Methylorubrum extorquens: one gene and its partner. The protein of the gene in region 2 interacts with the protein of the main gene of each other region in a pairwise test. Links are inferred from orthologs where the notes say so. Each region holds a gene or a part of one and is shown on either strand. Other genes may lie near its edges. The genes, in order: ileS and J2W78_RS24310.

Evidence for each region.
Region 1: the proteins of J2W78_RS24310 (region 2) and ileS interact in binary tests that used the Escherichia coli proteins (3 or more experiments, as listed by UniProt). The link is inferred for Methylorubrum extorquens from one-to-one orthologs.

What each region holds. Positions count from the first base shown.
Region 1 is NZ_JALJXF010000001.1:3,720,736-3,736,888, reverse strand. The notes cover bases 1,255-4,779. They hold ileS (isoleucine--tRNA ligase), read left to right. Parts: upstream 1,255-1,603; coding sequence 1,604-4,579; downstream 4,580-4,779. Other genes in these bases: lspA (signal peptidase II), read left to right, coding at 4,576-4,779. In the rest of the region: J2W78_RS17430 (dicarboxylate/amino acid:cation symporter), read right to left, coding at 1-1,099; more of lspA, read left to right, coding at 4,780-5,091; J2W78_RS17415 (hypothetical protein), read left to right, coding at 5,258-5,950; J2W78_RS17410 (M16 family metallopeptidase), read left to right, coding at 6,142-7,524; J2W78_RS17405 (M16 family metallopeptidase), read left to right, coding at 7,595-8,878; J2W78_RS17400 (ring-cleaving dioxygenase), read left to right, coding at 9,063-9,995; J2W78_RS17395 (ferredoxin--NADP reductase), read left to right, coding at 10,164-10,937; bioD (dethiobiotin synthase), read left to right, coding at 11,134-11,811; J2W78_RS17385 (photosystem reaction center subunit H), read right to left, coding at 11,816-12,160; J2W78_RS17380 (response regulator), read right to left, coding at 12,195-12,614; J2W78_RS17375 (YoaK family protein), read left to right, coding at 12,882-13,556; J2W78_RS17370 (WD40 repeat domain-containing protein), read left to right, coding at 13,574-14,581; J2W78_RS17365 (hypothetical protein), read left to right, coding at 14,592-14,852; J2W78_RS17360 (DUF2937 family protein), read left to right, coding at 14,920-15,450; J2W78_RS17355 (peptide ABC transporter permease), read left to right, coding at 15,580-16,153. UniProt on the Escherichia coli protein: Catalyzes the attachment of isoleucine to tRNA(Ile). As IleRS can inadvertently accommodate and process structurally similar amino acids such as valine, to avoid such errors it has two additional distinct tRNA(Ile)-dependent editing activities.
Region 2 is NZ_JALJXF010000002.1:183,134-197,709, reverse strand. What follows is about bases 4,328-7,271. They hold J2W78_RS24310 (substrate-binding domain-containing protein), read right to left. Parts: upstream 6,290-7,271; coding sequence 5,366-6,289; downstream 4,328-5,365. Other genes in these bases: J2W78_RS24305 (methyl-accepting chemotaxis protein), read right to left, coding at 6,316-7,271; J2W78_RS24315 (transposase), read left to right, coding at 4,357-5,073. Outside these bases: J2W78_RS24340 (MucR family transcriptional regulator), read left to right, coding at 1-11; J2W78_RS24335 (ParB/RepB/Spo0J family partition protein), read right to left, coding at 22-2,232; J2W78_RS24330 (hypothetical protein), read right to left, coding at 2,348-2,824; J2W78_RS24325 (IS5 family transposase), read left to right, coding at 3,283-4,095; more of J2W78_RS24305, read right to left, coding at 7,272-8,022; J2W78_RS24300 (carbohydrate porin), read right to left, coding at 8,133-9,512; J2W78_RS24295 (c-type cytochrome), read right to left, coding at 9,951-11,294; J2W78_RS24290 (GMC family oxidoreductase), read right to left, coding at 11,296-13,068; J2W78_RS24285 (gluconate 2-dehydrogenase subunit 3 family protein), read right to left, coding at 13,105-13,788; J2W78_RS24280 (VOC family protein), read left to right, coding at 14,283-14,576. UniProt on the Escherichia coli protein: Part of the ABC transporter complex RbsABC involved in ribose import. Binds ribose. Also serves as the primary chemoreceptor for chemotaxis.

The DNA of each region.
Region 1 (16,153 bases), on a different replicon or contig from region 2:
AGCCGGCGCCGGTGACGCCCGAGGCGCCCTTCGAGGTCAGCATGGCGACGATGAAGATCGTCGCGTACTGCCCGACCGTGAGGTCGGCCCCCACCGCCTGCGCCAGGAACAGGGTGGTGAGCGTCATGTAGATGTTGGTGCCGTCGAGGTTGAACGAGTAGCCCGTCGGGATCACGAGGCCGACGACCGAGTCAGACGCGCCGAGGCGCTTCATCTTGGTCATCATGTGCGGCAGCACGGTCTCGGAGGAGGAGGTGCCGAGCACGATCAGCAACTCGTCCTTGATGTAGGCGAGGAACTTGAAGATCGAGAAGCCGGCAAACGCCGCAATGCCGCCGAGCACGACGAAGATGAACAGCAGCGAGGTGGTGTAGAAGGTGCCCACCAGCCAAGCGAGGTCGATGACCTTGCCGATGCCGTACTGGCCCACCGTGAAGGCCATGGCGCCGAAGGCGCCGAGGGGGGCGAGCTTCACCACGAGGCCGATGATGCGGAAGAAGACCTGACCCGCCGCATCGATGCCGTGGGTGATGCTCTCGCCCTTCTTGCCCATGCCGGTGAGCACGACGCCGGTCAGGATCGAGATCAGCAGCACCTGAAGCAGGTCGCCGGTGGCGAAGGCGTCGAAGAAGCTCTTTGGGATGATCGCCATAAGGTGGGCGATCGTGGAGTCGGCGGCCGCCTTGCTGGCGTAGCCCTCGACCGCCTTGGCGTCGAGCTTCGACACGTCGGCGCCGAAGCCCGCGCCCGGCTGGATCACCTCGCCGACGATGATGCCGATAAGGAGCGCGAGGGAGGAGACGACCTCGAAGTAGATCAAGGCCTTGAGGCCGACGCGGCCGACCTTCTTCAGGTCGCCGATCGAGGCGATGCCGTGGACGATGGTGCAGAAGATGATCGGCGCGATCAGCATCTTGATCAGCGCGATGAAGGCGTCGCCCATCCATTTGAACGACTTGCCCCATTCCGGGCTGAGCCAGCCGAGCAGGACGCCCAGCACGATGGCGATCAGCACCTGGATGTAGAGCACCCGGTACCACGGTGTATGCGCGCTGGGCGTGCCGGGCGCGCCCGCATCATGCGTTGCGGAATGGGCCATGTTTCCTCACCGATACCGTGTTGCGCGGCCTCGCCCGGGCGGCTTTGGGCGGACGCTATTCCGTTTGATCGCGGTGCTCAATCGCACCCCGGTAGTCGGCGCGGCGTTTGTAACTAATGAGTCTTTCGACTTGGCCGGGCATCTTGGCCGCATGTCTCGCCCGCATGTCTTGCCCGGGCATCGCGTCACGGTTGCCGGGGCGACCTTCGGGCCGGGCTGATGGCAAGGAAGCGGGGCCGGTGCAAGCCGTCCTTCCTCCGCTGTCCACTGCGTCGGGACTAGTCCTCGGCGTTGTCCTCCGTCCCCGCGACGAAGCGGCTTCCCCTTGGCGGGCGGGCGCTCTAGAAGCGCTCCATGTTCGGCCTCATCCTCGTTCCGCCGCGAATTACGGGCCCGGCCTCCGCGTAGGCGCCGCGTTCAGCGGCCGCGCCGGATGCCGGGTGAAGCGCTTCCGCCCGTTTTTCTTCGACCGTCCCCGCGACGAGAGCCCTGCCGAACCCTGCCATGAGCGACCAGACCGACGCCGCCCCCGTGGCTGCCCGCGATTATTCGCGGACCCTGTTCCTGCCGAAGACCGATTTTCCGATGCGCGCGGGGCTGCCGACCCGCGAGCCGCTCCTGCTCGAGCGCTGGAAGGATATCGGCCTCTACGAAAAGATCCGCGCCGCCGCGAAGGGCCGTCCGCGCTTCGTGCTGCATGATGGCCCGCCCTACGCCAACGGCAACATCCATATCGGGCACGCGCTCAACAAGATCCTGAAGGACGTCATCGTCCGCTCGCAGGGCGCGCTCGGCCGCGACGCGGATTACGTGCCGGGCTGGGACTGCCACGGCCTGCCGATCGAGTGGAAGATCGAGGAGCAGTATCGCGCCAAGGGCAAGAACAAGGACGAGGTGCCGGTGCTGGAATTCCGCCAGCAATGCCGGGCTTTTGCGGCGGACTGGCTGAACACACAGAGAGACGAGTTCAAGCGGCTCGGCGTCACCGGCGACTGGGATCGTCCCTACTCGACCATGGCTTATCCGGCCGAGGCGCGCATCGCCGCGGAGCTGATGAAGTTCGCCGCCTCCGGCCAGCTCTATCGCGGCTCGAAGCCGGTGATGTGGTCGGTGGTGGAGAAGACCGCGCTCGCCGAGGCCGAGGTCGAGTACGAGGAGCATGTCAGCGACACGGTGTTCGTGGCGTTCCCGATCCGCGAGGGCGCTCCGGCGGAACTGACTGGCGCACGTGTCGTGATCTGGACGACCACGCCCTGGACGCTGCCGGCCAACCGCGCCGTCGCCTACTCGAAACGCGTCGCCTACGGGCTCTACCGCGTCACGGAAGCGGCGGACGACAACTGGGCCAAGGTCGGCGAAAGCTACCTGCTCGCCGACGCGCTGGCCGAAGGCGTGTTCAAGGCCGCTCGCGTCGAGGCCTACGAGCGCGTGGCCGATGTGCCGGCGGCGAATCTCGCCGGGCTCATCCTGTCGCATCCGCTTGGCACCTTCGATCCCGGCTACGGCTTTCCGGTGCCGATGCTGGAGGGCGAGCACGTCACCGACGAGGCCGGCACCGGTTTCGTCCACACGGCGCCGAGCCACGGTCGCGAGGATTTCGAGGTCTGGATGGCCAATGGCCGCCGCCTCACGGAAGCCGGCATCGACACCCGCATCCCCTACACCGTCGATGCCGACGGCCGGCTGACCGCGGAGGCGCCGGGCTTCACCGGCCGCTTCGTCTTCACCGCCAAGGGTGAGAAGGGCGACGCGAACAAGGCGCTCATCGCCGCGCTCACCGAGGTCGGCGCGCTGGTCGCCCGCGGGGTCCTGCGCCACCAGTACCCGCATTCCTGGCGCTCGAAGAAGCCGGTCCTGTTCCGCAACACGCCGCAATGGTTCATCGCCATGGACCGGCCGGTGGATGCGCTCGGCAACCGCACGCTCCGCGAGACGGCGCTCCACGCCATCGAGCAGACGCAGTGGGTTCCGCCGCAGGGCAAGAACCGCATCAACGGCATGGTCGCCGGCCGGCCGGATTGGGTGGTCTCGCGCCAGCGCGCTTGGGGTGTGCCGATCACCGTCTTCGTCGAGCGCGAGACCGGGGCGGTGCTGCGCGACGCTGCGGTGAACGCCCGCGTCGCCGAAGCCTTTGCGGCGGAAGGCGCGGATGCGTGGTTCGCGGAGGGCGCCACCGAGCGCTTCCTGGCGCCCGGTTACGATCCGGCGAACTACGAGAAGGTGACCGACGTCCTCGACGTGTGGTTCGATTCCGGCTCGACCCACGCCTTCGTGCTGGACGACGCACAAGCCTTCCCCGGCCTTGCCGGCATCCGCCGCGCCGTCGATGGCGGGCCGGATACGGTGATGTATCTCGAAGGCTCCGACCAGCATCGTGGCTGGTTCCAGTCCTCGCTGCTCGAATCCTGCGGCACGCGCGGCCACGCCCCCTACGACGTGGTGCTCACCCACGGCTTCGTCCTCGATGCCAAGGGCGAGAAGATGTCGAAGTCGCGCGGCAACGTCGTCGCGCCGCAGAACGTCATCAAGGAATCGGGCGCCGACATCCTCCGCCTCTGGGTCGCCGCGGCCGATTATTCCGACGACCTGCGCATCGGTCCGGAGATCGTGAAGACCTTCGCCGAGACCTACCGCAAGCTGCGCAACTCTCTGCGCTGGATGCTCGGCTCGCTCGCCCACCGGGTTCCCGGCGACGACGTGCCCTTCACCGAGATGCCGGAGCTGGAGCGCTTCATCCTGCATCGCCTCGCCCAACTCGACGGCGAGATCCGCGACGCTTACGCGGCCTTCGACACCAAGCGGATCGTCGCGCTGCTCAACGGCTTCATGACCGGCGACCTCTCGGCCTTCTACTTCGACGTGCGCAAGGACGCGCTCTACTGCGATCCGATCTCCTCAGTGACCCGCCGGGCCGCACTTCAGGTCATCGACGAGGCGTTCCGCCGGGTCGTGATCTGGCTCGCGCCTGTCCTCGCTTTCACGGCCGAGGAAGCGTGGCTCGACCGCTACCCGTCGCAGGACAGCTCGGTGCATCTCCAGACCCTGCCGGAGACGCCCGCCGAATGGCGCGACGACGGCCTCGCCGCCCGCTGGCAGAAGATCCGCAAGGTCCGCCGCGTCGTCACCGGCGCGCTCGAGATCGAGCGCGCGGCCAAGCGCATCGGCGCCAGCCTGGAAGCCGCACCGACCGTCTACGTGTCGGATTCCGATCTTCTGGCCGCGCTCGACGGCGTGGACTTCGCCGACACCTGCATCACCTCGGCGATCACGGTTCGCGCCGGTGAGGGCCCGGCCGACGCGTTCCGCCTCGACGAGGTGAAGGGCGTGGCCGTGGTGCCCGAGCGGGCCGAGGGCATCAAATGCGCCCGTTCCTGGCGTGTGACACCCGAGGTCGGCAGCGATCCTGCTTATCCCGACGTGACGCCCCGCGACGCGCGGGCCCTGCGGGAGTGGGACGCCGTCCATCCGGAGGCGGCGTGACCCCCTTTCGCGCCGGCCTGATCGCTTTGCTGGCCACGCTGGTGCTCGATCAGGCCTCCAAGCTCTGGCTCTATTTCGGCACCGACCTCGTGATGACGCAGCCCTGGCGGCTGGCGCCGTTCGCGGATTTCGTCGTGGTCTGGAATCGGGGAGTCTCCTACGGCCTGTTCCAGCAGGAGGGCGGTCTCGGGCGCTGGCTGCTGGTGGCGATCTCGCTTGCCGCCGCCATCGGCCTGTCGGTGTGGATGCGCCGGGCCGGCTCGCGGCTGCTTGCGGTGGCGCTCGGCCTCATCGTCGGCGGCGCGCTGGGCAACGCCATCGACCGGGCGGCCTACGGGGCGGTGTTCGACTTCGTTCACCTGCACGCGGGCGGCTGGTCCTGGTACGTGTTCAACGTGGCGGATGCGGCCATCGTCGCGGGCGTCATCTGCCTGATCCTCGACAGCCTGCGGCCGGCCCAGCGCGCGCCGGCCACGGACGTCGCCGGGAACGGCGGCCGTCCCCAGGCTTGAAACGAAGCTCATCCCGCCCGCGTCAAGGCGCCATACCTTCGCCCGAAACCCGGCTCACCTCGTTCACGAAGGTCTCGGTCCGCGATTCACGTTGAATCGCAGTTCGGCTGACTGCCCCGGATGAAAAGCGGGCGGAGCCGATCCTTGAAACCTTGGGGAACATCGCATGAACGGGCGGCGCAGCGTCTCGCGGGCTTTCGGATCGATCCGCCCTCTGGCCTTGGGTGCAGCCCTGCTGCCCGGCCTTTCCGTCGGCGCAGCCCACGCCGAGGGTGAGTTCATGCGCGACACGCTGAGCAATCTCGGCCTGATCGAGCCGGACCGCCCCGCCATCACCTATCGCGAGCGCGCGCCGCTGGCCATGCCGCCCAAGCTCGGCGGCCGGGAGGATCTGACCGCCGGCCTGCCCGCGCCCCGCGCCCGTCAGGCCGATCCGGCCTGGCCGAAGGATCCGGAGGTGGTCCAGCGCGAGCGCGCCGCCATCGAGGCGAAGAAGCCGATCGTGCGCGGTGCGCAAGGGCGCATGAACGACAACAACGAGACGCTCTCGGTCTACGAAATGGATGCCGGCCGCCGCGCGGGCGCCGGCGCGCTCACCGGGCCGGCGAACGCACCCGGCCAGGGCGATACCCGCGATTCGACCTGGCTCAACCCGTTCGAACTGCTCAAGGGCACGCCGGACAAGACCGAGCCGTCGCTGGTCGAGCCCGACCGCGATACGCTGACCGATCCGCCCAACGGCTACCGCAAGGCGCCGATCAAGGTCGCCAAGCCGCAGGGCGGCCCGGTCGGCGGTCCGATCAGCGACCGTGAAGAGGCCGACCCGCGTGCCTATATGAGAAACTCGTCCGGGCGCTGAGAGCGGACCTTCGCCCGGTTGCGCCGCTTACGGCGGGCCGGCGAAGGCGCGAAGCACTCGGGCGGACCGTCACCGCGCGGACACGCCGCGCGGTATGGGATTTGCCACCGGCAACCGATCTCGGGACAATGCCGGGATTCGTGGGACGGAAAGCGCGGAGGGCGGAAGAGCCCCCGCATAAGGAAAGTGGGATGCACCTCTACCGGAAGGCCATCGCGCCCGTAGGACCGCAGCGAGGCCTGAATCACGCCGGCCGCGTGGACGCCGCCCCGTTCGGGCGCTCCGAGGCCGGCGGCCCGGAGGTTTCCGCCTTCGTGCTCGACAACGGGCTCGACGTGGTGGTGGTGCCCGATCACCGGGCGCCGGTCGCCACGCACATGGTCTGGTACCGCAACGGCTCCGCCGATGATCCGATCGGCCAGTCTGGCATCGCCCACTTCCTCGAACACCTGATGTTCAAGGGCACCGAAGCGCATCCGGCGGGCGCCTTCTCGAAGGCGGTCTCGTCGCTCGGCGGTCAGGAGAACGCCTTCACCAGCTACGACTACACCGCCTATTTCCAGCGCGTCGCCCGCGATCACCTCTCGACGATGATGGCCTTCGAGGCCGACCGGATGAGCGGCCTCGTCCTCGACGACGCCGTGGTGGCGCCGGAGCGCGACGTGGTGCTGGAAGAGCGCCGGATGCGGGTCGAGACCGATCCCTCGGCGCAGCTCTCCGAGGCGATGGCCGCCTCGCTGTTCGTGCACCATCCCTACGGCATCCCGATCATCGGCTGGATGCACGAGATCGAGGAGCTGAACCGCAGCCACGCCATCGACTACTACAAGCGCTTCTACACCCCCGAGAACGCGATCCTCGTGGTGGCCGGCGACGTGACGCCGGACGAGGTGCGGCGTCTGGCCGAGGACACCTACGGCCGTGTGACGCCGCAGGGCGCGCGGCCCCAGCGGCTGCGCCCGCGCGAGCCGGAGCCGCGGGCGATGCGCCGGATCGCGGTGGCCGACCCGAAGGTCGAGCAGCCGACCCTGCAGCGCCTCTACCTCACCCCCTCCTGCATGACCGCCCGCGACGGCGAGGGCTACGCGCTCGAACTGCTCGCCGAGGTCATCGGCGGCGGCGCGACCTCGTTCCTCTACCGCAAGCTGGTGCTGGAGATGGGCGTCGCGGTGAATGCCGGGGCTTGGTACATGGGCTCGGCCATGGATGACACGCGCTTTGCCGTCTACGCCGTGCCGGCCGAGGGCGTGACCCTGGAGGCGCTCGAAGAGCATATCGATCGCGTGCTGCGCCGCGTCCCCGAGGCGCTCGGCGCCGAGGCGATCGAGCGGGCCAAGATCCGGCTCGTGGCCGAGACGGTCTATTCCTCCGATTCGCAGAGTTCGCTCGCGCGCATCTACGGCTCGGCGCTTGCCATCGGCGAGACCGTCGAGGAGGTGCGCCGCTGGCCGGTCGAGATCGATGCGGTCACCCATGACCGGCTCGTCGCGGTCGCCGCCCGCTACCTCGTGCCCGCCCGCTCGGTGACCGGCTACCTCACCAAGGCGCGCGACACGGACGTGACGATCGCCTGAGACCACCTGATTCTTCGCGCTGCCCACTTTGGCGGCGCCGTTTGCGAAAAGACGCTTTAAGGAACTTCCGATGAATCTCGCCGAGACCGGCACCCGCGCCGCGACGTCGCCGACCCAGGCGCTGCCGCTTGCGGCCGCCCCCGGCATCGAGGCTTGGCACGTCGCCTCGCCGGTGGTGCCGATGATCGCGCTCTCCTTCACCTTCGAGGGCGGCGCTGCGCAGGACGTGGAGGGCAAGGCGGGCACCGCGCAGATGATGGCGCGGCTGCTCGACGAGGGCGCGGGCGACCTCGACTCGGACGCCTTCCAAGAGGCGCTCGCGGCCCGCGCAATCGAGCTGAGCTTCCACACCGGCCCCGATTCCATCGGCGGGTCGCTCAAGACGCTGCTCACCCACGCCGATGAGGCGATCCGCCTGCTGGCCCTGTCGCTGGCCGAGCCGCGCTTCGATCAGCCCGCAATCGAGCGCGTGCGGGCGCAGATGATCGCCAGCCTGCGCTACCAGCAGAACGATCCCGGCGTGCTCGCCTCCCGGCGCTACTTCCGCGAGGCCTTCCCGGGGCACGCCTACGGCCGCTCCTCGGCGGGCACCATCGAGACCCTGTCGGCGATCACTCGCGACGACCTCGTGGCCCTGCATCGGGCCGTGATCGGCCGCGGCAGCCTGAAGGTCGCGGCTGTGGGTGCCTTCGACGAGGCGACGATCACCGGCATGATCGCCCGCGCCTTCGGCGCTCTGCCCGAGGCAGGCCCGCTCAAATCCATTCCGCCGACCGCGATCAACGAACTCGGCCGCCGCATCGTCGTCGATCTCGACGTGCCGCAATCGGTGATCCGCTTCGGCATGCCGGGCGTGGCGTGGCGCGACCCCGACTTCATCCCGGCCTATGTGCTGAACCACATCCTGGGCGGCGGCGCCTTCACCTCGCGCCTGTTCCAGGAAGTGCGCGAGAAGCGCGGCCTGGCCTACTCGGTCGGCACCTCGCTGACCTCGCATCGCGCGGTCGCCATGACCTGGGGCTACACCGCCACCAAGAACGAGCGCGTGGTCGAAGCCCTCGACGTGATCGGCGACGAGATCCAGCGCCTCATCACCGAAGGCCCCTCCGACGAGGAGTTGCAGAAGGCCAAGGACTACCTCACGGGCTCCTACGCCCTCGGCTTCGACACCTCCACCAAGATCGCCAACCAACTGGTGCAGATCGCCTTCGAGGGGCTCGGCATGGACTACATCGCCCGTCGGAACGACCTCGTGGCGAGCGTGACCCAGGCCGACATCCGCCGGGCCGGCGCGCGCACGCTCGGCGACGGCAAGATGCTGGTCGTCGCCGCGGGACGGCCCACGGGGCTGTAAGCGTTTCTGCTCGATACGGGCTTGATGAGGCCGGCACGCGGTAAGCGCGTTGCCGGCCTTTTTGTTTGCTGCCCAAGGCTTTGGTTCGCGGCGTGGTGCCCCATTGAGGCCGGCGCCTTGGGCTTGCGCCCGAACCTCCTATCTGGTGAAGGCTGAAACCGCTTCCCGCGCGAGGCCTCAAGCGATGCAGCTCACCGGACTCCACCACGTCACCGCCATCACGGCGCAGGCGGCCGACAACCTCGCCTTCTACTCCCGCGTGCTGGGGCTCCGGCTGGTCAAGAAGACCGTCAATCAGGACGATGTGTCGGCCTACCACCTGTTCTACGCCGACGGCCGCGCCTCGCCCGGCACCGACATCACCTTCTTCGACTGGCCGGCGCCCGCTGAGCACCGCGGCACCGACAGCATCTCGCGCACGCTGCTGCGCGTCGGCGGTGCGGGAAGCTTCGACTGGTGGCGCGAGCATCTCGCCCGCCAAGGCGTGAACCACGGGTCGGCGATCGAGCGGGACGGGCGTCTCACCCTCGATTTCGAGGACGGCGAGGGCCAGCGCCTCAGCCTCGTAGATGATGGCGGCGTGGGAGAAGCGCATCCCTGGGCGGGCAGCCCGGTGCCGGCCGAGCATCAGATCCGGGGGCTAGGGCCGATCCGCCTTACCGTCTCGCAGCCCGAGCGCACCGAAGCGGTGCTGACGCAGGTTCTCGGTTTTCGCCGCGCCCGGACCTTCGAGCTGCCCGAGGGCGAGGTGACGGTGTTCGAGACCGGCGAGGGCGGTCCCGCCGCGGAGGTCCAGCTTCTCAAGGGGACAGGCGCGCCGGCCCGCCAGGGCGCGGGCGCCGTCCACCACGTCGCCTTCCGCATCCCGGATGCCGATTACGACGCCTGGGCCGATCGCCTGAAGCAGCGCCGCGTCCCCTCTAGCGGCCCCGTGGACCGCTACTACTTCCGCAGCCTGTACTTCCGTGAGCCGAACGGCATCCTGTTCGAGATCGCCACCGACGGGCCGGGCTTCGCCACCGACGAGACGATGGAATCACTTGGCGAGCGTCTCGCACTGCCGCCGTTCCTCGAACCGCGCCGGGCGGAGATCGAAGCAGGGCTGAAGCCGCTGTAAGCTTGCCTGGATTGCGCTCCCGCCGGGGCAGGCATGCGCCGGAATCAAGAACAGTTCCAGGCAAAGTCACATTCCAACCGCTGTGGCAGCGCTGCGTCTTGACGCGGATGCTGCGACTGCGAGAAGAGCCCCGTTTCGACGCTTCCAGAATCGGGAAACCTGCGGCCGATGAGCAAGTACAACGAGGAGCGCGTCCTCTCCGTCCACCACTGGACCGACACGCTCTTCTCCTTCCGCACGACGCGCGATCCTTCGTTCCGTTTCCGCAACGGCGAGTTCACGATGATCGGCATCGAGGTCGAGGGTCGGCCGCTGCTGCGTGCGTACTCGGTGGTCTCGGCCAATTACGAGGAGGAGCTGGAGTTCTTCTCAATTAAGGTGCCGAACGGTCCGCTCACCTCGAAGCTCCAGCACCTCAAGGTCGGCGATCCGATCATGATCGGCAAGAAGCCGACCGGCACGCTGGTGCTCGACAACCTGCTGCCCGGCAAGAACCTCTACCTGCTCGGCACCGGCACGGGGCTCGCCCCCTTCCTGTCGATCATCAAGGATCCGGAGACCTACGACCGCTTCGAGAAGGTCGTGCTGATCCACGGCTGCCGTCAGGTGCAGGAACTGGCCTACGGCGAGACCATCACCGAGACGCTGCCGAAGCACGAGTTCCTCGGCGAGATGATCGCCAACCAGCTGATCTACTACCCGACGGTCACCCGCGAGCCGTTCCGCAACCGCGGCCGGATCACCGACCTGATGACCTCGGGCAAGCTGTTCGAGGATATCGGCCTGCCGCCGATGTCGATCGAGAACGACCGCTTCATGCTGTGCGGCAGTCCTGAGATGATCAAGGACACCCGCGAGCTGCTGACGAGCCTCGGCTACGAGGAGGGCAACCACGGCGAGGCGGCCCACTACGTGATCGAGAAGGCCTTCGTCGAGAAGTAGGTCCTCCGTAGCGAGCGGCTGGCTCGGCCGCTCCACCGCACCGCCTCACCCTGAGGTGCTGCGCGGCAGCCTCGAAGAATGCTCCGGGGATCCGTGCGCGAACCGGATGATTCTTCGAGTCGCGCTGGCGCGGGCATCTCAGGATGAGGGCGCGGGTGGGACAACGCCGTTTTCCTAACCGAGCGATCCGCACACCATGCCTCCGCCCGCCTTGTTCGTCGTCGGCGCCGGCACCGAGATCGGCAAGACCTACACCACCGCCGCACTCGTCCGCCGTCTGCGCGGGCAGGACCGGCGGGTGCGGGCGCTGAAGCCGCTCGCGAGCGGCGTTCCCCCGCTCGACCATCCCGACTTCGCCGAGAGCGACACCGGGCGCCTGCTCGCGGCGCAGGGGCTCGCCGTCACGCCGGAAACGGTCGAGGCCTGTTCGCCCTGGCGCTTCGCCGCGCCGCTGGCACCCGACCTCGCCGCCGCCCGCGAGGGGCGCAGCCTCGGGCTGCCTGAGCTTGTCGCGTGGTGCGGCGCGCGTCTGGCCGAGGCCGATGACGGTGAGACCGTGGTGATCGAGGGCGTCGGCGGTTTGATGAGCCCGATCACCGAGGGCGCCACCGGCCTCGACTGGCTGAGATCGCAGGGAATTCCGTCGCTGCTCGTATCCGGCAGCTATCTCGGCGCCATCAGCCACGCGCTGACGGCCGTCGAGACGCTGAGGGCGCATGGCATCCCACTCGTCGGCATCGTCGTCAGCGAGAGCGAGGGGGCACCGATCCCCCCTGAAACCGTGGCCGGGCAGATCGCGCGCTATGTTTCCGTACCGGTCGTCTGCCTGAGGCGCGGCGGGGATTTTCCGGTTGGGCTCGCCGCGCTGGATTGAAGCCTCAGCGTGCGCGGGGCGCCTTCGGCTCGCGGGATTCCTGGATCTCCTCGGCCTTCTCCTCGTCGGTGTCGCTGCTGCGCTTGATCGTGTCGTCGGGCTTGGCGGCCAGACCCTTCACGATGGCGACAAGGCGCTTGCACTCGTCCGGGAAGCCGTAGGATTCGAGCACGATCGCGGCATCGCGCAGAGTCCGCAGGTCGCGCACGATCTGGGCGTTCTTGACCTCCTGAAGTTCCTTCTTCGCCGCGATCGTCGGTTCGAGCCCGGTATCCTCGACATTGCATTCGGCTCGGGCGGCCGGAATCGCGGCGAGCATCAGGAAGGCGCAGGTAATCAGGCGACGCATGGTCACGTCTCGTATGGGTTGAGGGCGGGGAAACTCAGTCGCGGTGGCGCAGCAGGTCGTTGGTCACGGCCACGAGCTGCGACGCGCGGTAGGGTTTGGGCATGAACACCGATTCGTTCACGGCCTCGGCGGCGGAGAGGCCGTCGCGGCCGCCGGAGGTGTAGACCACCGGCAGGCGCGGCAGGCTGCGACGGGCGCTGCGGGCCAGCGCGATGCCGTTCGTGTTGCGGGCCAGATCGATATCGGTGAAGAGCAGGTCCACGTGCTCGCTCGACAGGATCGCCTCAGCCTCCTCCGCGTCGGCCGCGGTCAGCACCCGGTAGCCTTCGTCGAGCAGGGCCTCGGCGGCCAGCTCGCAGACGAAGAACTCGTCCTCGACCACGAGGATCGTGTCGGCATGCGGCGCCAGGGAGAACGGCGGCAGGGCAGCGGGGACGCAGGCGAAGGGGATCATGGCAGAACTCCAACTCACCCGTGCTCGGGCAACAGCCGAGCTTGCGGATCGCCGGACCAACGGGGCCGTGAAGGGCCTCGTTCACCGTGATTGCTTCGATTTGCGCGCATTTGGTAACCGATCAGTTAACCTTGACGGCACGGTGCAGGAACTGGTCTCAGTCGCGCCCGACGCGATGACACGCCTAAACCCTTGTCGGATGAGGCCGTCTTTCGCCCCCGCCCCCGCCCGTCTTTCGAAGAGCGCCTTAACGATCGTGCCCGCCCCGTGACCCGACCCTGGCAGATCGGCTTCGGCGTCGTGCTCACGGCGCTCGCCGGATTCGTGGACGCGCTCGGCTTCATCCGGCTCGGCGGCCTCTACACCTCGCTCATGAGCGGGAACACGACGCAGCTCGCCGTCTCGCTGGGCCATGGTGAGCCGCTCGGCGCCGTGCTGCCGGCGCTGCTGATCGGCGCCTTCCTCGTCGGCGCGGTCTCGGGGGGCGCCATCGCCGCCCTGTGCCCGCCGCGCTGGGTCACGCCCGCGGTGCTCGGCCTGGAAGCCGTCGCCTTGACGGCGGCGGTCGCCCTGGCCGCCGAGCACGCCCATGTCGGCGTGGCCTCGCTGTTCCTGGCGCTCGCCATGGGCGGGCAGAATGCGGTGCTCGCCCATGTCCAGGGCTTTCGCGCTGGCACCACCTTCGTCACGGGCGCGCTGTTCGCGTTCGGCCAGAAGGCGGCGCTGGCGCTCGCCGGGCGAGGGCCCCGGCTGGGCTGGGTCGGCGACGGCTCGGTCTGGCTCTCGCTCCTCGTCGGGGCGGTTGCGGGCACGCTCGCCCATGCGCATCTCGGAATCGTGGCCCTGGCGATTCCCGCCTGCGTCGCGGCCGGGCTATGTCTGGCCGCAACGCTGTTCACCCTGTCCTACCGGCGCGCGCCGGTGCCGCTGACCAAGATCTGAAGGAAGACCCCTCCGGCATGAGCGTCTCCGCTCCCTCTCTCACCGAGCACGTCGCGGACATCGCCGCCGGCGCTCACGTCACCGCCGCCCACTGGCTCAAGGGGACATTGGCGCTGGCGCTCGCCGATGGCGGCGTGCTGCTGGCCCGTGACGGCGCGACCGAGACCGTTGCCGCCCACTCGGACAGCGGCATCCTCGTGGCGGCGAGCAACGGCGTCCGGCTGGTGAGCGGGGGCGATGACGGCCGCGTGGTCGCGACGGAAGCGGACGGCCGGTCGAGCGAGCTGGCGCGAGCCAAGAACGGCGGCTGGATCGATGCGCTGGCGCTTCACGGCGACGGCTCGTTCGCCTTCGCCTCGGGACGCACCATCATCGCCCGCGACGCCAAGGGCCGCGAAAAGAGTTTCACCGCGCCCACCACCGGCCGTGGCCTTGCCTTCGCGCCGAAGGGCTACCGGCTGGCGGTGGCGCACTACAACGGCGTCAGCCTCTGGTATCCGAACCTCGAGACGCCGCCCGAATTCATCGAGTGGAAGGGCTCGCATCTCGACGTGACGTGGTCGTCCGACGGCCGCTTCGTCGTCTCGACCATGCAGGAGAACGCGCTGCATGGTTGGCGCCTCCAGCCCGACCGCGGCCACATGCGGATGTCGGGCTATCCCGCCAAGGTGCGTTCGCTTTCATGGTCGTCGGATGGCAAGTGGCTCGCCACCAGCGGTGCCGAGGCGGCCATCGTCTGGCCGTTCGACTCGAAGGAGGGCCCCACCGGCAAGGCGCCGCGGGAATGCGGCGTGCGGCCGGCGCGGGTCTCGCAGGTCGCGTTCCACCCGAAGGCACCGGTCCTGGCGATCGGCTACGAGGATGGCTGCGTGCTGCTGGTGCGCTTCTCCGACGCTTCGGAGCTGCTGGTGCGCCCGGCCGTGAAGGGCAGCGCGATCTCGGCGCTCGCCTGGGACCCGGCCGGCGCCCGCCTCGCCTTCGGCTGCGCCGACGGGCAGGCCGGCCTGCTGACCCTGCCGGCCTGACGCCCGCGCCGTGGCCCTGTTCGGACGCGCACCAAAGCCCGATGCCGCCGCCCGGCGGCGGGTGGAGGCTTGGCTGCGGAAGGCGGGCGGCTACGGCCTCGATACGGCGATGAGCGTGAGCGAGATCGTCTGCACCGATCCGGCCTGTCCCGGCACCGAGACCGTGGTTCTGCTGTTCCCGCCCGGCGAGAAGGCGCGGGCGGTGAAGATCACCGGCGCCCTCGACGCCCTCACCGAGGCGGATGTAGCGGCCGCCCTCTGCCAAGATTGAGCCGCGGCCCTCCCCGAGGGACGCGGATCGCCCTACAAACCGGGTGGCCCCCGCAAAGGAAATGTCGATGTTCCGTGTCGTCCGAACGCTCGGCCTTGCCTTCGGACTGCTCGCGGCGGTCATCGCCGCGCAGGCACCGGAATTCGCCCAGCAATACACCCAGCGCCTCGGCGGGGCCCTGGACGAGCTGCGCCGCTCCATCGCTTCCCTCGATGCCGACGCCCAGGCCACCGGCCGCAGCCGGGACGAGGCGCTGGCGCTGCTGCGGACCAACCCGGATGCCTTCATCGCCCGGCGCGGCGAGTCGGCCCGGGCCGATGTCGAGCGGCTGAAGCGGCTGGAAGCGCAGAAGCTCGCCCTCGACACGGCGGCGAGCCCGCTCGGACGCCTCGGCGTGATGGCGCGCGACCCCGACATGAGCATCGCCCGCGCCGCCTATCGCGACTATCAGCCGGCGGTGCCGACCACGGCGGACGGCCTCGTCGCCGGGCTGCTCGGCTTCCTCGCCGCCTGGGGCGGCTGGCGCGTCACCAGCGATGTCGGACGCCACCTCGCCCGCCGCCGTCGCCGCGCGCGGCCAGAGACCACGGCAGTTTGATGCAAATTTCGCGCTGCTGCACGGGCTGAGGTGTTGCAGCGCCTCTACAGCCCGGCCCACCCCACTGCACTAGGTGTAGGCTAAGCGCCCGCAATCCGCAGGGGCGCCGGATCCGGTCCTCCCTCGATCATGCCGCGTCCCCCGACCACGACCGTCGATCCCGCCCTCGACGCGGCGGCCCTGCTGCGCCGTATCGGCTTCTTCGGCCTGTTCGTGGTGCTGCCGGTGGCCGCGCAGGTCTCGCGCCGCGCCACCGTGGTGCTCGCGCCCATCGCCGTCGTCCTGCTGATCACCGCAAGCGCCATCGACCAGCACCAGCGCGCCGTCGGCCCGGCCCTGAAGCGGCTGCTGACCGCGCCGTCCTTCCTCGCCGGCATGCTGGTGGTGTTCTGGTCAGGGCTGTCGCTGGTCTGGACGCCGTTTCCCGGGCCCGCGAGCGAGCGGCTGGCCAACCTCGTCGCCACCGTGGTGATGACGCTGCTTGCCTATCTCGCGCTGCCCGACCGGATGCGTTCGGCCAACCTCTACTTGCTGCCGCTCGGCGTCGGTGCAGCGGCCATCGTCGCGATCCTGATCAACCTCGTCGGCGACGCGATGCTGAAGGACAACCCGGACGGTGACAGCGCCTTGGAACGCGGCGCGGTGCTGCTGGCGCTGCTCGCTTGGCCCGCCGTGGCGTGGCTGCGCTCGCGCCGCCGCGACA
Region 2 (14,576 bases):
GCGCCGTCTGACGCCCAGCGCTCACTCGGCGGCGATGGCGTATGCCCGGTCCTCCGGATCGCTGCCGATTCCGTCGTCTCCGGCCAGGAACTCCGGGAGCGCATCGACCGCCCCGGCCTCGATCTCCTCGCCGACGGCGGCGTCCGCCTCCGGCAGGGCGGGTCGGTCCTCGCCCACCGCATCCGCATTGAGGCCGGGCGTGCGCAGAAGCTCGGGCAGCCAGCCGCTCTCGGCCATCAGGCGCTCGGCCTCGCGCGCCATGTCGCCCTTCCTCAGGCTGTCGAGGAGGCGCGCGGTGTCCTCGCCCTTCGCCTCCCGCACCGCCGCCAGGATCTTCCCCTTGGTCACGCGGCTGAAGTAGTTGGCCGCCGTCGGCGTCCAGTCGCGGGTCATGTCGAGCCCGACGAGCTGGGCCAGGCGGTCGGCGTGCGGCAATGCCTCGGGCCGCCGATCGTGGGGCGTGTGCATCGCGTTGACGCTCAAGCCCGCGCAGAGCGCGAACAGCTCGGTGCGCTGCTCCGGATCCAGGCCGACCAGGAAATCCCAGATCGCGCCGTGGTCGGCCGGCAGGCGCTTGGCCCACGCCTCGCGCTTCGCATCGAGGGCGGTCGCCGGCCGGTAGGCGCCGAGGCCCTGGACGGTGTGATCGACCCGGCTCGACGTGGTCGACACCTCGAGGCAGGTGCCGGTGCGGTAGCCGTTGACGATGACGCGGATCACCATGGCGTGGACCACGGCGATGAAGGCGGCCTCCGGATCGTCGGCCAGCGCCTCGCGCAGGGCGATGGTGCGATAGCTGGTCAGCTCGCTCCGGTGCTGCTCGGAGAGCGGGCGGTCGGCTTCCTCCGGCTCTGCCACCGGGCCGGCTGCGGTCGAGCTGCCGCCGATGGTGATGATCGTCCGCATCACCGCCGGGGCTGACGCGACACCTTCGCCCCCGCCCACGGACGGCGCAGCCGGATCACGGGCCGCCTCCGGACCCGCCGCGCCAGCAACCCCGGTCTCGTCGGCGCCCGGTTCCTCCGCTGGCTCATCCTGCGGCCGGACGTAGCCACGCCGCACCGTCGGCTGGCCCTGGTAGTCGAGCGTGACGAAGGCGCCGCCGATCGCGATGTCGGCCGGGTCGTAGATCTCGGCGCGCGCCTCGAACGCGGCGATCTCATCCTCCAGCGCCGCCATCCGATCCGCAGCCTCGGCGGGCCACTCCTCGTCGCTGTAGCCGTAGTCGCTGTCGAGTTGTTCGCGCTCCTCCAACGCAGCCTCGAACGCCTCCTGCTCGGCCTCGCTCAGCTCGGAGCGGGTCGGCAGGTTGCGCAGGCCGTAGGTGCGCCCCGTCATCAGCGACAGCGACACCTCGATCCACTTCCAGCCCTCCGCGGCCACGCGCGCGCTGAACTCGGCCAGCTTCGCCTCGGCCAACCGGTTGAGCAGGGCCTCATCCTCGAACCACCCGTCGCCGCGCTCCGCGAACAGGTCGCGCAGGACCGTGCCGCCCGCCGCCACGTAGGCCTCCTCGCCGACGTAGCGGGCGCGGGCATCGCCCACGCTCACCGTGCGGTCGGTCAGGGCTTGCCGGATCCCCCAGTTGCTCAAGCTGCCACGCTTGCTCAACGCCTCCCAGACCCGAACCTGCCGCTCGGCATCCTCGGTGACGGAGAACGCCATCAGGCATTCCAGCGTCATCTCGCCGGCACCGTAGGCGTCGAGCAGCACCGGGCTGATCGCGGCAAGCCGCAGCCGCTGGCCGACGATCTTCTCCGAGACGAAGAACCGGGCCGCAATGTCAGCGGTCGGCATGCCGGCGTCGGCGAGCGTCTTGAAGGCTCGGAACTGGTCGAGCGGGTGCAGGGCCTCGCGGTGGGCGTTCTCGGCCAGCGAGTCCTCCTCGGCGCTGATCGCGCTGTCGGGGGCGCGCACCAGGCACGGGACCTTGACGCCCTTGGCCATGCGGCGGGTCTTCACGAGGTGCTCCAGCGCCCGGAAGCGCCGGCCGCCGGCGGGCACCTCGTAGCGGCCGGTCTCCTGACCGGCCTCGTCGAGGATCGGGCGCACGTTCAGGTTCTGCATCAGGCCGCGATGGGCGATGTCCTCGGCCAGGTCCTCGATGCTCTGCCCGTTGGCGATCCGGCGCACGTTCGCCTGGCTCAAGACGAGCTTGTCGAACGGGATCGCGGTCGGCTCGCTCAGCGTGATCTTGGCGGCGGCCTTCGTGGTGGTCTTCGCGCTGGTCATGGTCCGTCATCCCTGGCTCGGGCGGCCGGCTCTCTGTCCGACCTAAAAACCCTCACGAAGGCGAAGCCCCCCTCTGACTCTCGGAAGGGGGCCTCGGGACGGGAGCGGGAAAGGATCAGGCAGCGGCCTGCCAGGCGTCGGCGTCCTCGACCAGGGTCAGCGGCGGCACGGCGGCAGCCTCAGCCTTCTCGAGCCGCGCCAGGATGTCGGGTAGGGTCTCGCCGGCGTCATTGCAGTTTCTCAGCGCCGCCAGGGTGATGACCGGGTCGCCGCCCTCGTCGGCCGCTTCCTCCACCGGGCTCGCCATGCCCGGCTTCCAGTGCTTCACGCCCGCCTCGAACACGCCGGGCCGTGCGATCCAGGCTCGGTGGTAGGACAGCCCGTACTCCCGACAGAACGCGTCGAGGCTCGGGGTCAGCCCGAAATTCTGTTCGCCCTCGAAGGTCACGCTCGTGCCGTCGGCGATGGCGTCGCGCACGAGGCTTTCGGCCTCGGCGAAGTACGCCTCTGCCGCCTCGACCAGCGCTGCGACGGCATCCCGGCCCCGTAGGGGGCCGCCAATGGTCACGGTGGTCATCACGATCTCGCCCATGGTGCTCGCTCCTTCGTCGCGGATCCGCTGGAAGCCGGCGATCCTGCACGGGCGAAGGGGCCTCCTCTCGCTGTGAGGGGCCGGGCGCCTGATCTGGCGAAGGTCTGTGCGATGCGCTATATTCGCCCCTGGAGTGGGAGGGCAGGTTTCCCCGCCCCCCCGTTTCGCTTAGATGATGAATCGGACCCGGAGACGCAGCGTCCAACTGCTCCGGGTCCTTTTCATATCAAGCGTAATGCTCAGTGGCAGAAACCACATCGGCATTACTCCATTGCAAGCGGGGCCTCCGCCGAGGCCGGGGCGGCCGATCCTCCCCGGCAGGGCCGGCTGGCACGGCCCGTCTGCTTTCGCCTGCAATACCGTGCGCCTTAGAGCCCGTCCGATAACGTCCGGCAGGGGTTGAGTGGCCGGAATGGCGGTGATTCCAGAAGGGTGCTGAAGCCTCATCTGGACGTGCCATGTGGACCCCGACCCCTCGCCGGCAGCATAACCGTGCGCGCCTTCGATACGAAACCGACCTGACGGATACGGAATGGGCGGTGATCGCGCCCATGATGCCAGAGCCCGCCTCGCGTGGTCGTCCGCCTGTCTGGACGATGCGGGAGGTCCTGAACGCGATCTTCTACGTGCTGCGCGGCGGCATCGCATGGCGGTTGATCCCAAAGGATCTCCCTCCGCGCAGCACGACGTTCGGCTACTTCAGCCGCTGGCGGGACGAGGGATTGTTCGGGCGGATCAACCACGCCCTGGTCATGGCCGACCGGGAGCGGGCCGGTCGCGAGGCCTCGCCGACGGCGGCCGTGCTCGACAGCCAGAGCGTGAAGACCACCGAGAGCGGCGGCCCGCGCGGCTACGACGCTGGAAAGAAGGTCAAGGGCCGCAAGCGTCAGGCCCTGGTCGACACGGACGGGCGCGCCCTCGTGCTCGATCCGCAGACCGCCGACATTCAGGATCGCGATGGGGCTGGACCGGTGCTGCGCCTGTCGCGGCGGACCTTCCCGTTCATCGTCAGAGCTTTCGCCGATGCAGGCTATGCCGGCGACAGACCCGCGACCGCCACCGTCATCACCATCGACATCGTGCGCAAACCGAAGGATCAGGTCGGCTTCGCCGTGCATCCACGCCGATGGGTGGTGGAACGCTTCTTCGGATGGATCAGCCGCAACCGACGCCTCTGGAAGGACCCGGAAGCGACCCTCGCCTCGGCCCAGGCCTTCCTCTACGCCGCCGCCGTCATGATCCTCGTCCGAAGGCTCGGGCGAGCATCATGACTTATCGGACGGACTCTAACTTGCGACACTTGTCTCAAGCTCGAATGCGACATTTGTTGCAAAGTAAACCGCTGACATGCCGCTGGATAGTTTGAAGGAGCCTTTTCTTGTCGAATTTGTTGCCGCAATTCGATCCTTGGCGGTCTCTGCAAAGCCATGTGAGCCAGAGCATGGTGATGCCAAGCGTGACCATGGCGAGGTAGTTGGCGGCCCGTTTCTCGTAGCGGGTGGCGATGCGGCGATGCTGCTTGAGCCAGCCGCGTGAACCCGCGCCAAGCCCGCGACTTCGCACGGGCCATGGGGGTAATCGGAAAGACCGACCGCGTGGACGCGCGCATGCTCGCCGAGCTGGGTGCCCGGCTGCGACCGGCACCCACGCAGCCGGTAACGGCGGCGCGTCGCGTGCTCCAGGCCCAGGCGACGCGCCGCCGTCAGCTTGTCGAGATCCGCAAGCAGGAGGCCACGCGGCTCCAGCAGACTACAGACAAGCAGGCCCGTGCCGACATCACCAGCCTGATCGCTCTTCTCGACCGGCGCATCGCCAAGGTCGAGGCGCTGATGGCCGCCTTGGTCGACGCCGATCCCGAGACACAGGCCATCGGCCGCCGGCTCCAGACTGCGCCGGGCGTCGGCCCTATCGTCGCCGCGACACTGATTGCCGAGATGCCGGAACTCGGGCAACTCGACCGACGCCGCATCGCAGCCTTGGCCGGCTTGGCGCCGATCGCCCGTGACAGCGGCAAGCGCGTCGGCCCGCGTAACATCGGCGGAGGGCGGCCGGTCGTGCGAACGATCCTCTATCTCGCGGCGCTCCAGGCTTCGCGCCGCTCCGCCGTCTTCCGCACGTTCCGCGAGCGTCTGGCCTTGGCCGGCAAGCCGACCAAGGCGGCCCTGATCGCGACTGCGCGCAAGCTCCTCATCACGCTCAACGCCATGCTCGCCACCGGCACCGATTACGATCCCGCCACCGTTGCGTGATTACAGTTGCCGGGAAACCCGGCGCGGTTCAATCGACGATTGGCATCGCGACCTGCGTGGGCGATCGGGAGATCGTTCGCGCTTCAGCCGCGATGGAGGTGATCCGACCTGACCGATAGCCGATCGGCGATGTTGATCGGCCAACAGCGTTCGAATTCCTGCGCCCGGTAGAAGGCGATCGCATCGACAACTTTCGCCCGGCGCGGCCAATCTGGCGAATCGGGGTCAAGAGTCACAGACCCTCAGATAACGCAACGCCTTGGCTTGGTTTCGATTCTATGAACTGCACACGTCATCGTCCGTTTGCCAAGTCGCCGCGCGTCGGCAGGATCAATCGATGGGGCACCCAGTCGTAGGGCTGCACGTACTCTCCGCGGGCGAGCTTCACGGCATCGTTCACCGCCTGGGCCCCCTGCATCGGCGCATCCTGAAGGACGCTGACCAACAATTCGCCGCTCTTCACGGCCGCAATCCCGTCCGAGGTTCCGTCGACGCCGCCGACCAAGACCTTGCCCGACAGGCCGGCCGCTTTGAGGGCGGCCACCGCACCGAGCGCCATCTCGTCGTTGTTGGCGGCGATGGCGTCAGGCTTCAGGCCGCTGCGCAGCCATGCCGTCACCTGATCCTGCGCCCGCCGCCGGCTCCAATCGGCGCTCGCCTCCGCCAGGAGCTTCAGCCCCGGCCGTTGCCCGAGGATCTCCTTCATGCCGGCGGTGCGCTCCTGGGCGGCGTTGTCGCTGTCCTTGCCGCGCAGTATGGCCACGTTGCCGCGATCCCCGAGACCCTGCGCGAGCAATCGCATCTGAACCCGACCTGCGACGAGGTGGTTCGCGCTGACGATCGCCATCCTATGGGCCACCGGACCGCTCGGGCGCTTGTTCACGAACACCACCGGAATCCCGGCCGCCGCGGCCATCTCGGTGATCGTCCTGGCGCTGGCGTCGTCGACGGGATTGACGATCAGGGCTGTCGGCTTCGCGTCGAGGGCGGCCCGACCCTGGACCACTTGGGTTCCCCCGTTACCGGCCGCCTGCGCCACATCGACCGAGGCGGAGAACTTGGAGGTGGCCGTGTTGAGGACGGAGGCCTGCAGGCTGTCGAGCAAGGGATCGCCCACCTCCGACATCAAGAGGGTGAATTTCGTTTCGGCGGCGGCCGGTGCGGCGAGAGCGATCAGCAGCAGGGCGGCGGGCAGGGATCTGGTGAGTTGCTTCATGGCAAGCCTCGGTGGAAGCGCGGACGTCAGGCGGCACGGACGGTGTCGAGGAACGACTGCACCTGTCGGCGCAGCAGATCGGATTGCTGGGCGAGTTCGCCCGAGGCACTCAGAACCTGCGCGGCGCCGGTCCCGGTTTCCTCGACGTTGCTCGCCACGCCGGAGATGTTGGCGGTCACCTCGCCGGTGCCGCTCGAGGCCTGGGCAATGGCCTGAACGATCTCGCGCGTCGCCGCCCCCTGCTCCTCGATGGCCGACGCGATGGCGGTCGCCGTCTCGTTGATCGAGCGGATCGAGGCGGAGATGCCATCGATGGCCGTGGCGGTCCGTCCCGTCGAGGACTGGATCGCCTCGATTTTGGCCGTGATCTCGCTGGCCGAACGGGAGGTTTGGTTGGCGAGTTCCTTGACCTCCGTGGCCACGACCGCGAAGCCGCGGCCGGCTTCCCCGGCCCGCGCCGCTTCGATCGTGGCGTTGAGCGCCAGCAGGTTGGTCTGGCCCGCAAGGCCGGCGATGGTGTCGACGACGTCGCCGATGCTGGCGGCCACGCCCGTCAGCTCGCGCACCAGCGCAGTCATTCCCTCGGTCTCCCGAACGGCGGCCTGCGACATCGCCGAGGAGCGCTCGACCTGGACGCCGATCTCCGTCACCGAGGCATCGAGTTCCTCGGCAGCGCCCGCGATCGAATGGATGTTGACGGAGGCTTCCTCGGCCGCCGCGGAGACCGCCACGGCGCGCACCGAGGTGGCCTCGGCCGACACCGAGAGGTGGCGGGCGGTCGTCTGCATCTGAACGGCCGCCGAGGAGACGGCCGTGACGATCCCGCCGACCGACTGGTCGAATGCGTCCGCCAACTCGCGCATGGCGGTCCGGCGCTGCGCCTCCGCCCCGGCGCGCTGGGCGGCCACTTCGGCCTCGAGAGCCTTGTTGCGGATCATGTTGTCCTTGAAGACTTGAACCGCGGCTGCCATCAGGCCAATCTCGTCGGAGCGGCGCTGATCGGGGACCTCGACGCCGATGTCGTCATCCGCGAGCCGGCCCATCACGCCGGTCATGCGCCCGATCGGGTGGGAGATCGTCATCGTCAGAAGCCAGCCGGCCAGCGTGCAGAGCGTCAGCAGACAGGCCAAGGCCGAGACGATCCAGAAGCGGGCCGAGGCGCGGATCTCCTGGGCGGCGGCCGTGGCGATCTCGACCTCCTGTTGACGATAGGCCTGCACGGCCCGCACCGCGGTGTAGAAGTTGGCGGCCTCCGAGAGCATGTCACCCTGCAGCACAGCTGTTCCGGTCTCGTTCAGGCCGGCCCGGTCGAGGATGAGGATCTCCTCTTCGATCGCCAGGAAGTGCTGCCACGCGTTACGCAGGGTTTCGGCGAGCTGGGTCTCGCGCGCGCCCTCGATCAGGGTCGCGTAGTCGCCCCAGGCCTTCGAGAAGGCGACGCGGCCCTCCTCGGCTTCCCGCGCATAGGCGCTGCGCTGCGTCTCGTTCGGGCTGTAGTGCTGCAGCGCCGTCAGCGCACGGAGCTGCTGGCTGAGCCGGGCGAGGTCGCCCAGCAAGGTCACGGCCTCGACCTGACGGGCCAGCGCCGCGCCGATCGCCGAGACCTGATCGACCTTGAGGATCGCGAAGCCGCCGGTCAGGCCGGACAACACAACCAGGATCGCGAACGTACCGATGATTTTCGACTTGATGGATCGTAGATTGATCGAGCGAATTCTCTTGCTGATCGGCATGGCGGCGAACCTTTGAGGAGGACGGGTCCGAATGGAGTTTGATCGTGGAAGGGCGGGGCGTTTGCGTCGGCGCGGGCCGCATTGCTGCGCTGGCCCCATGCCTGTCCGGGTCAGAACGTGACGCCGCTCTTGACGCCGAAGACCAGGATGTCGTCCCGCCCGCCGACGCCGCCGGGACGGTTGATGAACTGGATGTTGGGCCGGACCACCACGTCGGGAGAGAGGGCGAGGCTGTAGAAGACCTCCAACGCGCGCTCGTATCCGGGGAGCGCGCGGACGCCACCATCGAGCAGGTTGGCCATCTGGACGCTCTGCGCCAGGGCCCGACTGGCATGTGACTGGCCGATGCCGACGCCGATCCAATCGAAGGGCCGCTCGGCCCAGAAGCCCTTGTAGACGAGGCCGATGGTCTCCTGCCTGTCGATGAGCGACGTCGAGGAGTTGGCCAGCGTGACGCGGACGAAGGCGGAGAGGTTGCGCAGCGGGTTGCCGGGATCGGGCCGGTAGAGTTCCTGCACGGCCACGCCGTAGAGACCGCTGCGGTCGCGGTTTGCGAGTGGCAGCCCGCCGGCCGACGCCAGGGGCAGGCCGTCGCGGTTGAGGAAGAGGTCGGGGCCGCCGCCGGTCTGGTACCACGCGCCGACCGTGTAGCTGCCGCGATAGGTGAAGGGCGGGAGCGTCGGGAAGGCGGCGGCCTCAACGATGGCCAGCGCACCGGCGGCACCGGTCGGGTCGAAGTTGAAGCCGTTCTCGAGGTCGCGCGGATTGACTTGGTAGACGCCGGCCATGAGGTAGCCGGTGTCGAGATTGCCGAGCCGCAGGCGGGCGGCATATTGCGAGACGGGCCAGTTGTACCAATAATTGCCGACAAGGTTGCCGGGCTGGTTTCCGCAGAACGTCAGGTTCTGGAACTCACAAGGAAAGCCGGCGAAGTCGGCGCTGACGGGCAGGCGGCCGAACTTGAGATCGACGAACTCGCCGAAGCGCTGGGTGTAGGAGAGCTGGGTTAGCCGCGGGAAGCGGCCGCGGCCGAAGATCTCCTCGGTCTGCTGGAGCACGTTAAGGTGCTGGTCCGCGGTGAGGCCGCGACCGAAGCGGTAGGTCAGGGCGAGGTTGAAGGTGCCGCCCGCGAGGCCGGCAAAGCGGTCCATGTCCACGGCGGCGCGCAGGGCGAGCTGTCCGGCGCCGCGCAGGGACTGGTAGGGGCCGCCCTGGATGTTGGTCGAGGTCTGGTAATCGAAGCTGCCGTCCGTGCGGATGCCGGCGCGGAAGAGGTCGTCGCGCAGGCCTCCGAAGTTGCCCAGCACGCCCCAGGTGGGCGCGGCGGCCTGCGTGTCGAGGCTGCCGGGCGGCGCCGGCCGGGACGAATCCGCCGTCGAGGGACGCGACGCGGTCGGGACGACGCCCGGAGATGCCTCCCCTCCCGCCGCGGGGGCGTGCCGGGATCGTGCGCGGGAACCATGCCCGGGCTCGGCCTGCGCGGCGCTCATCAGCGGCACGGCGGCGATTGACAGCGTGGCGAGAAGCCGTCTTTTTAGGGGCGACATAGACTTGAACACCCGCAGTTTGATTGGTGGATTCTCAGTAATAGCGCGATGAAAACGGAATTATTCCGCTCAATAAATTATATTTGCGAAGCATTGACCGTCTACTTCGCGCCGATCAACCCGCAGGCGGAAGGATTCGGAGCGAGGCGGCGCGGGGCAGGGCGCAGGTGACGGCCGAGACGAAGCGGAGGCTCTGGCCTCAACTTCTCCCGCTCGTGCGGCCGATCCCGCGGGTGTCGTTCTCTACCGGCTCCGCGCGCGAGCACGGCTCGCCCTGGAGGTACAGGGCGGTTCGCGAAACGTCCGCTCCCGACCTCATCCGCTGTGAGCGCGGCGGTGCAGCCGGCCTTTCGCGCGGGGCCATGCGTCGGGCGCCGCCCCTCACGGGACCGGGTGGGGCGCGCGCCCGACGGCGTTGAGGTTGAGGGCCTTGCGGGTGGCGGCGACGGCCTCGGTGGTGACCGGCGGCGCGGCGTTGCCCCAGCTGTTGCGGATGTAGGTCAGAGCCGCGGCGATCTGCTGGTCCGACAGGTTCCAGGCGAAGGACGGCATCGCCGCCCCCGTCGGATTCTCAGCCGTGATCGCGCCGCGTGCGCCCGCCAGCACGGTCCGGACGATGCCGGCGACCTCGTGCGACTGCACGGCGGTGTTGCCGGGGAAGCTCGGCGTCATGTGCCGGATTCCGGTTCCGTCGGAGGCGTGGCATGCCTTGCACTGAGCGTCGAAGACGCGCTTGCCCTGGGCCATGACCGGATCGGGGGCGGCGACGCGCCTCGCCTCGGTCGCGGGGCTCGGCGGCAGCGACTGGAGATAGTCGGCGACCGCGGCGAGATCGGCGTCGCTCAGATGCTGGGTCGAGTTCGTCACCGCCTCGGCCATCGGCCCCGAGGCGACCGCCATCCGGTTGCTGCCGATCTTGAGATACTGGACGATGTCGTCCTTCGACCAGTCGCCGATGCCGCCGGTCTTGCTCGTGGTGATGTCGGGGGCGTACCACGATTGCAGGACCTCGCCGTGATAGGCCTTGCTCGTCTTGTCGCCGCCGAGGACGTTCTTCGGCGTGTGGCAGGCGCCGCAATGGGCAAGCGCGTCGGAGAGATAGGCGCCGCGGTTCCAGGCGGCGGACCGGTCGGCCCTCGGCTGGAACCGCTTCTGCTCGAAGAACATCAGGTTCCACCCCATCAGCAGGGCGCGGATGTTGAAGGGAAACGGAAGCTGGTTGGTGACGACGGCGTTGCGGACCGGCGGCACGGTCTTCATGTAGAGCCACAGGTCGTGGACGTCGCGATCGGACATCTTGGTGTAGCTCGTGTACGGCATCGCCGGATACAGGTGCTGCCCCTCCTTCCCGAGCCCCTCGCGCAGGGCGCGGGTGAACTCCGCCTCGGTCCAGCGGCCGATGCCGGTCTCCGGGTCGGAGGTGATGTTGCTCGACAGCAGCGTGCCGAACGGGGTCTCCAGGGCGTAGCCGCCGGAGAACGGCTTCCCGCTCTTCGGATTGGTGTGGCAGGCCACGCAGTCGGCGGCCACCGCGATGTAGCGCCCGCGCTCGATGGCGGGGTCGGCCTCCGTCTTCGGCGCCTCCACCACCTTGGGCGCGTCGACGTCCTTCGTCTGGATCGGTGCCGGCTCGGACTGGGCCGAGGCGACGCTCCCGAGGGGAAGGCAGAGCGAGAGCGCTGCGGTGGCGAGGAGGGTGCGCAGGAGCAAGGTCACGGTCGTCACCTCAATTCGCCACCAGCGGACCGCGCTTGTCGAGATAAGTCTCGATGATCGCTTTCGCAGTCCAGAGGGTCAGGGCGCCGACCGTTCCGGTCGGGTTGTAGCCGGCGTTGTTGGGAAAGGACGACGCGCCGAGGACGAAGACGTTGTGAACGTCCCAGCTCTGCTGGAAACGGTTGAGCGCGCTGGTCTTCGGGTCGAGCCCCATCACCGCGCCGCCATTGGTGTGGTCGCTGGCGAGCTGGTAGGGCGAGGCGTGCTGGTTGGTCGCGTTCGTGCCGACGACGACCTTCGCTCCCATCTTCCGGCCGATCTCGACGCTCTTGTCCTCGATCAGCTTCGCCGAGCGGCGGTCGTTCTCGTTGTAGTCGTAGGTGAGCCGCAGGAGCGGGAGGCCGTGGATGTCCTTGTACTCGGGATCGAGGTCGAGATAGGCGTCCTTGTGCGCGAAGCTCGTGCCCTGGCCGAACAGGAACGTCCCGTTCTGGAAGCTGTGGGTGTACGCCTTCTTCCACGCGCTGCCCCACCGGGGCGTTCCGGGCGGGAGGAAGTCGGCATTGCCGATCGGGCGGGCGCCGCGGGAGACGACGAGGATGCCGGCGCCGCCGATGAAGCCCATCCCGGTATGGTCGAAGTTGTCGCCGTTGAAGTCATCGACCTGGGCCGAGAGGGCGCCGGCGCCGATGAACTGGTTCAGGTACTCGTTCTCGAAGAAGATGTTGGCGCCGGACACGGTCTGGAAGCTGTAGGCCCGGCCGACGACGCCCTCGCCGGTCGCGTGATCGTAGGGCTTGCCGATCTTCGAGAGCAGCATCAGCCGCACGTTCTGCATCTGGAAGGCGGAGAAGACGACGATGTCCGCCGGCTGCTCCCAGGTCCGGTTGTCCTTGTCGACGTAGGTCACGCCGGTGGCGGTGGTCCCGTCCGGGGCGAGGTTGGCGCGCAGCACCGTCGATTCGGTCAGCACGCTGAAGTTCTTGCGCTGCATCAGCGCCGGGACGACGCAGTTGTTGGGCGTCGATTTCGACCAGTTGCCGCAGCCGTAATACAGACAGTAGCCGCAATAGGTGCAGGGCCCCATCCGGACGCCGAGCGGGTTGGTGTAGGCCCCCGAGGTCTGGCCCGCCGGAACCATGAAGGGATGGTAGCCGAGGCTGGCCGAGGCCTCGGTGAACAGGTCGGTCAGGCGGGTCGTCTTGAGGGGGGGCAGCGGATACTCGTCCGAGCGCGCCCCCTCGAAGATGTTGCCGCCGGGGATCTTCTCGCCCTTGAGGTTGCCGGCCTTGCCGGACACGCCGGCGATCTTCTCGAACCGGTCGTAGAATGGTTCGAGGTCGTCGTAGGTGACGCCCCAATCCTGCACGATCAGGCCGTCGAGGAGCTGCTCGGCGCCGTAGCGCGCGACGGTCATGCTGTAGGGCTGGAAGTCGAACGGCAGGAAGCGCCACGCCATGCCGGCCCAGTGGGTGCCCGACCCGCCGACATTGTAGCCCCACTCGTTGAAGTTCCAGTCCCGCGCGGGCAGCGCCTTCTGGGTCGGGTCGTTGCGGAAGGTGATGGTCTCGATCGCCGGCGGCAGCAGCATCGCCCGCCGGGTGTCCCAGCGCAGTTCGTCCATATCGACGGAGGGCGGGAAATCGACGGCCGTCTCGACCCAGGGGCCGCGCTCGATGGCGACGACATTGAGGCCGGCCCGGGTCAGCTCCTCGGCCATGAGCGAGCCGCACCAGCCGAGACCGACGATCACGGCATCGGCTTTTGGACGAACATTGGTCATCGGACGACAGCTTTCGGAACGATCAAGGGGCAGAAATCAAAGGGACTTGTCGATCATGCTGACCGGAACGAAGTCGAGCTTCTTTCCCTTCAAGTCGATGACATCGCGGAAATCGTACTGTGCTCCGGGAAATCCGAGCATCCGCCAGCTGACGAGATCCTTGTTGCCGCCGTAGAGCGGGTCGGCGAGGAAGCCTTCGCGGACGTTCTGCAGGATCTGCTCGAACATCTCCTTCGCATCGACCTCGCCGAGGTCGAGCGTTCCGGCCTCCATCGCCGAGAGGACTTTGTCCTGCTCGTCCGGGGGCAGGCTCGCGTAGCCCTTGCCGTGGGCCGCGCGGCAGTGGCGATCGAGGGCGGCGAGGCCGAGCCGGTAGCGGTCGGCCGGGGCGAGAGGGGATTGGATGCCCTGCTCGGCGGTTCCCTTGACGAAGCGGCCGAGGCGGTACTGCGTCGCCGCCCGGCCGTAGGGGCCGGCGAGTTCACGATCGATGAAGCGGACGCAGCCCGCCTCCCGGCCGCCGACGCTCAGGTCGTCCGCCGGGATGATCCGGTCGGCCATGGCGCCCACGGCCTCGGCTTCCGCAGGCGTGAAGAACACGAAGCGCTCCGACCCGGAATCGGGCAGCGGCGGAACGTTCGCCTGACCGGGCTCCCAGGGCATCTCGCCGCTGAGTTCCGCAGCCTGCGCGGTGGAGGCGTTGCCGGCAAGGGCCGCCATCGAGGCGAGTATCTGCCTTCTGTTCATATTCCCCCCGGCGCCGACACTTCGATCGACATGCGCTTGGTTTTGAGATCGTGACGCGCGACTGCCTATCGGCCGGCACCGCGGTGCGGCCCCATGCGAGCGACAAGTCGGGTCGCCACACAATTCTTGCGGACATGCGTGCGTGCAGCATTGGCAGCACGCTCGATGACTATCGAAATCTCACGCCGCGCTCGAATTGCTGATCTCTCGTTGAATTAGCATATCTATAAATCAAGCTTGCGCGGCGGTCTCTTTCCGAAACGGACACGGTGTCTCTCCGCGCCGGCAGAAATCCGAGGTCGGCGCATCGCTTCCCCCTCCCGCCCGGCAAGACAGCCTGGCCCTGTCGGCGAGAGACCGGCGCGGCGCCGGGCCGTTGACGGTCGAAGCGCCCTTGCGCGCGGCCCTTGAGCGCGGCGGCCGGTCACCTGCGGGCCTCGGGTGCCGCGCCTGCGAAGAGGATAGCCATGATCCGCGTCACGCGCCTGCATCACACGGCGATCGCCGCCCACGACCTCGACGCGATGCGACGCTTCTATACCGAGGTGATCGGCCTCGACGCGCATCCGACAAAGACCAACTGGCTGCGGGCCGGGAACGGCTTCGTCGTGCACCTGATGCCGTCGCCCGACGCGCCCGCCTCGGGCCGGATCGAGCAGCACTTCGCGCTGGAGGTCGAGAGCCTGCGCGAGACCGCGGCGGCGCTGCTGCGCCAGGGCGTGACGCCGTACATGGCAAGCCTCGAATACGAGACCCACGCC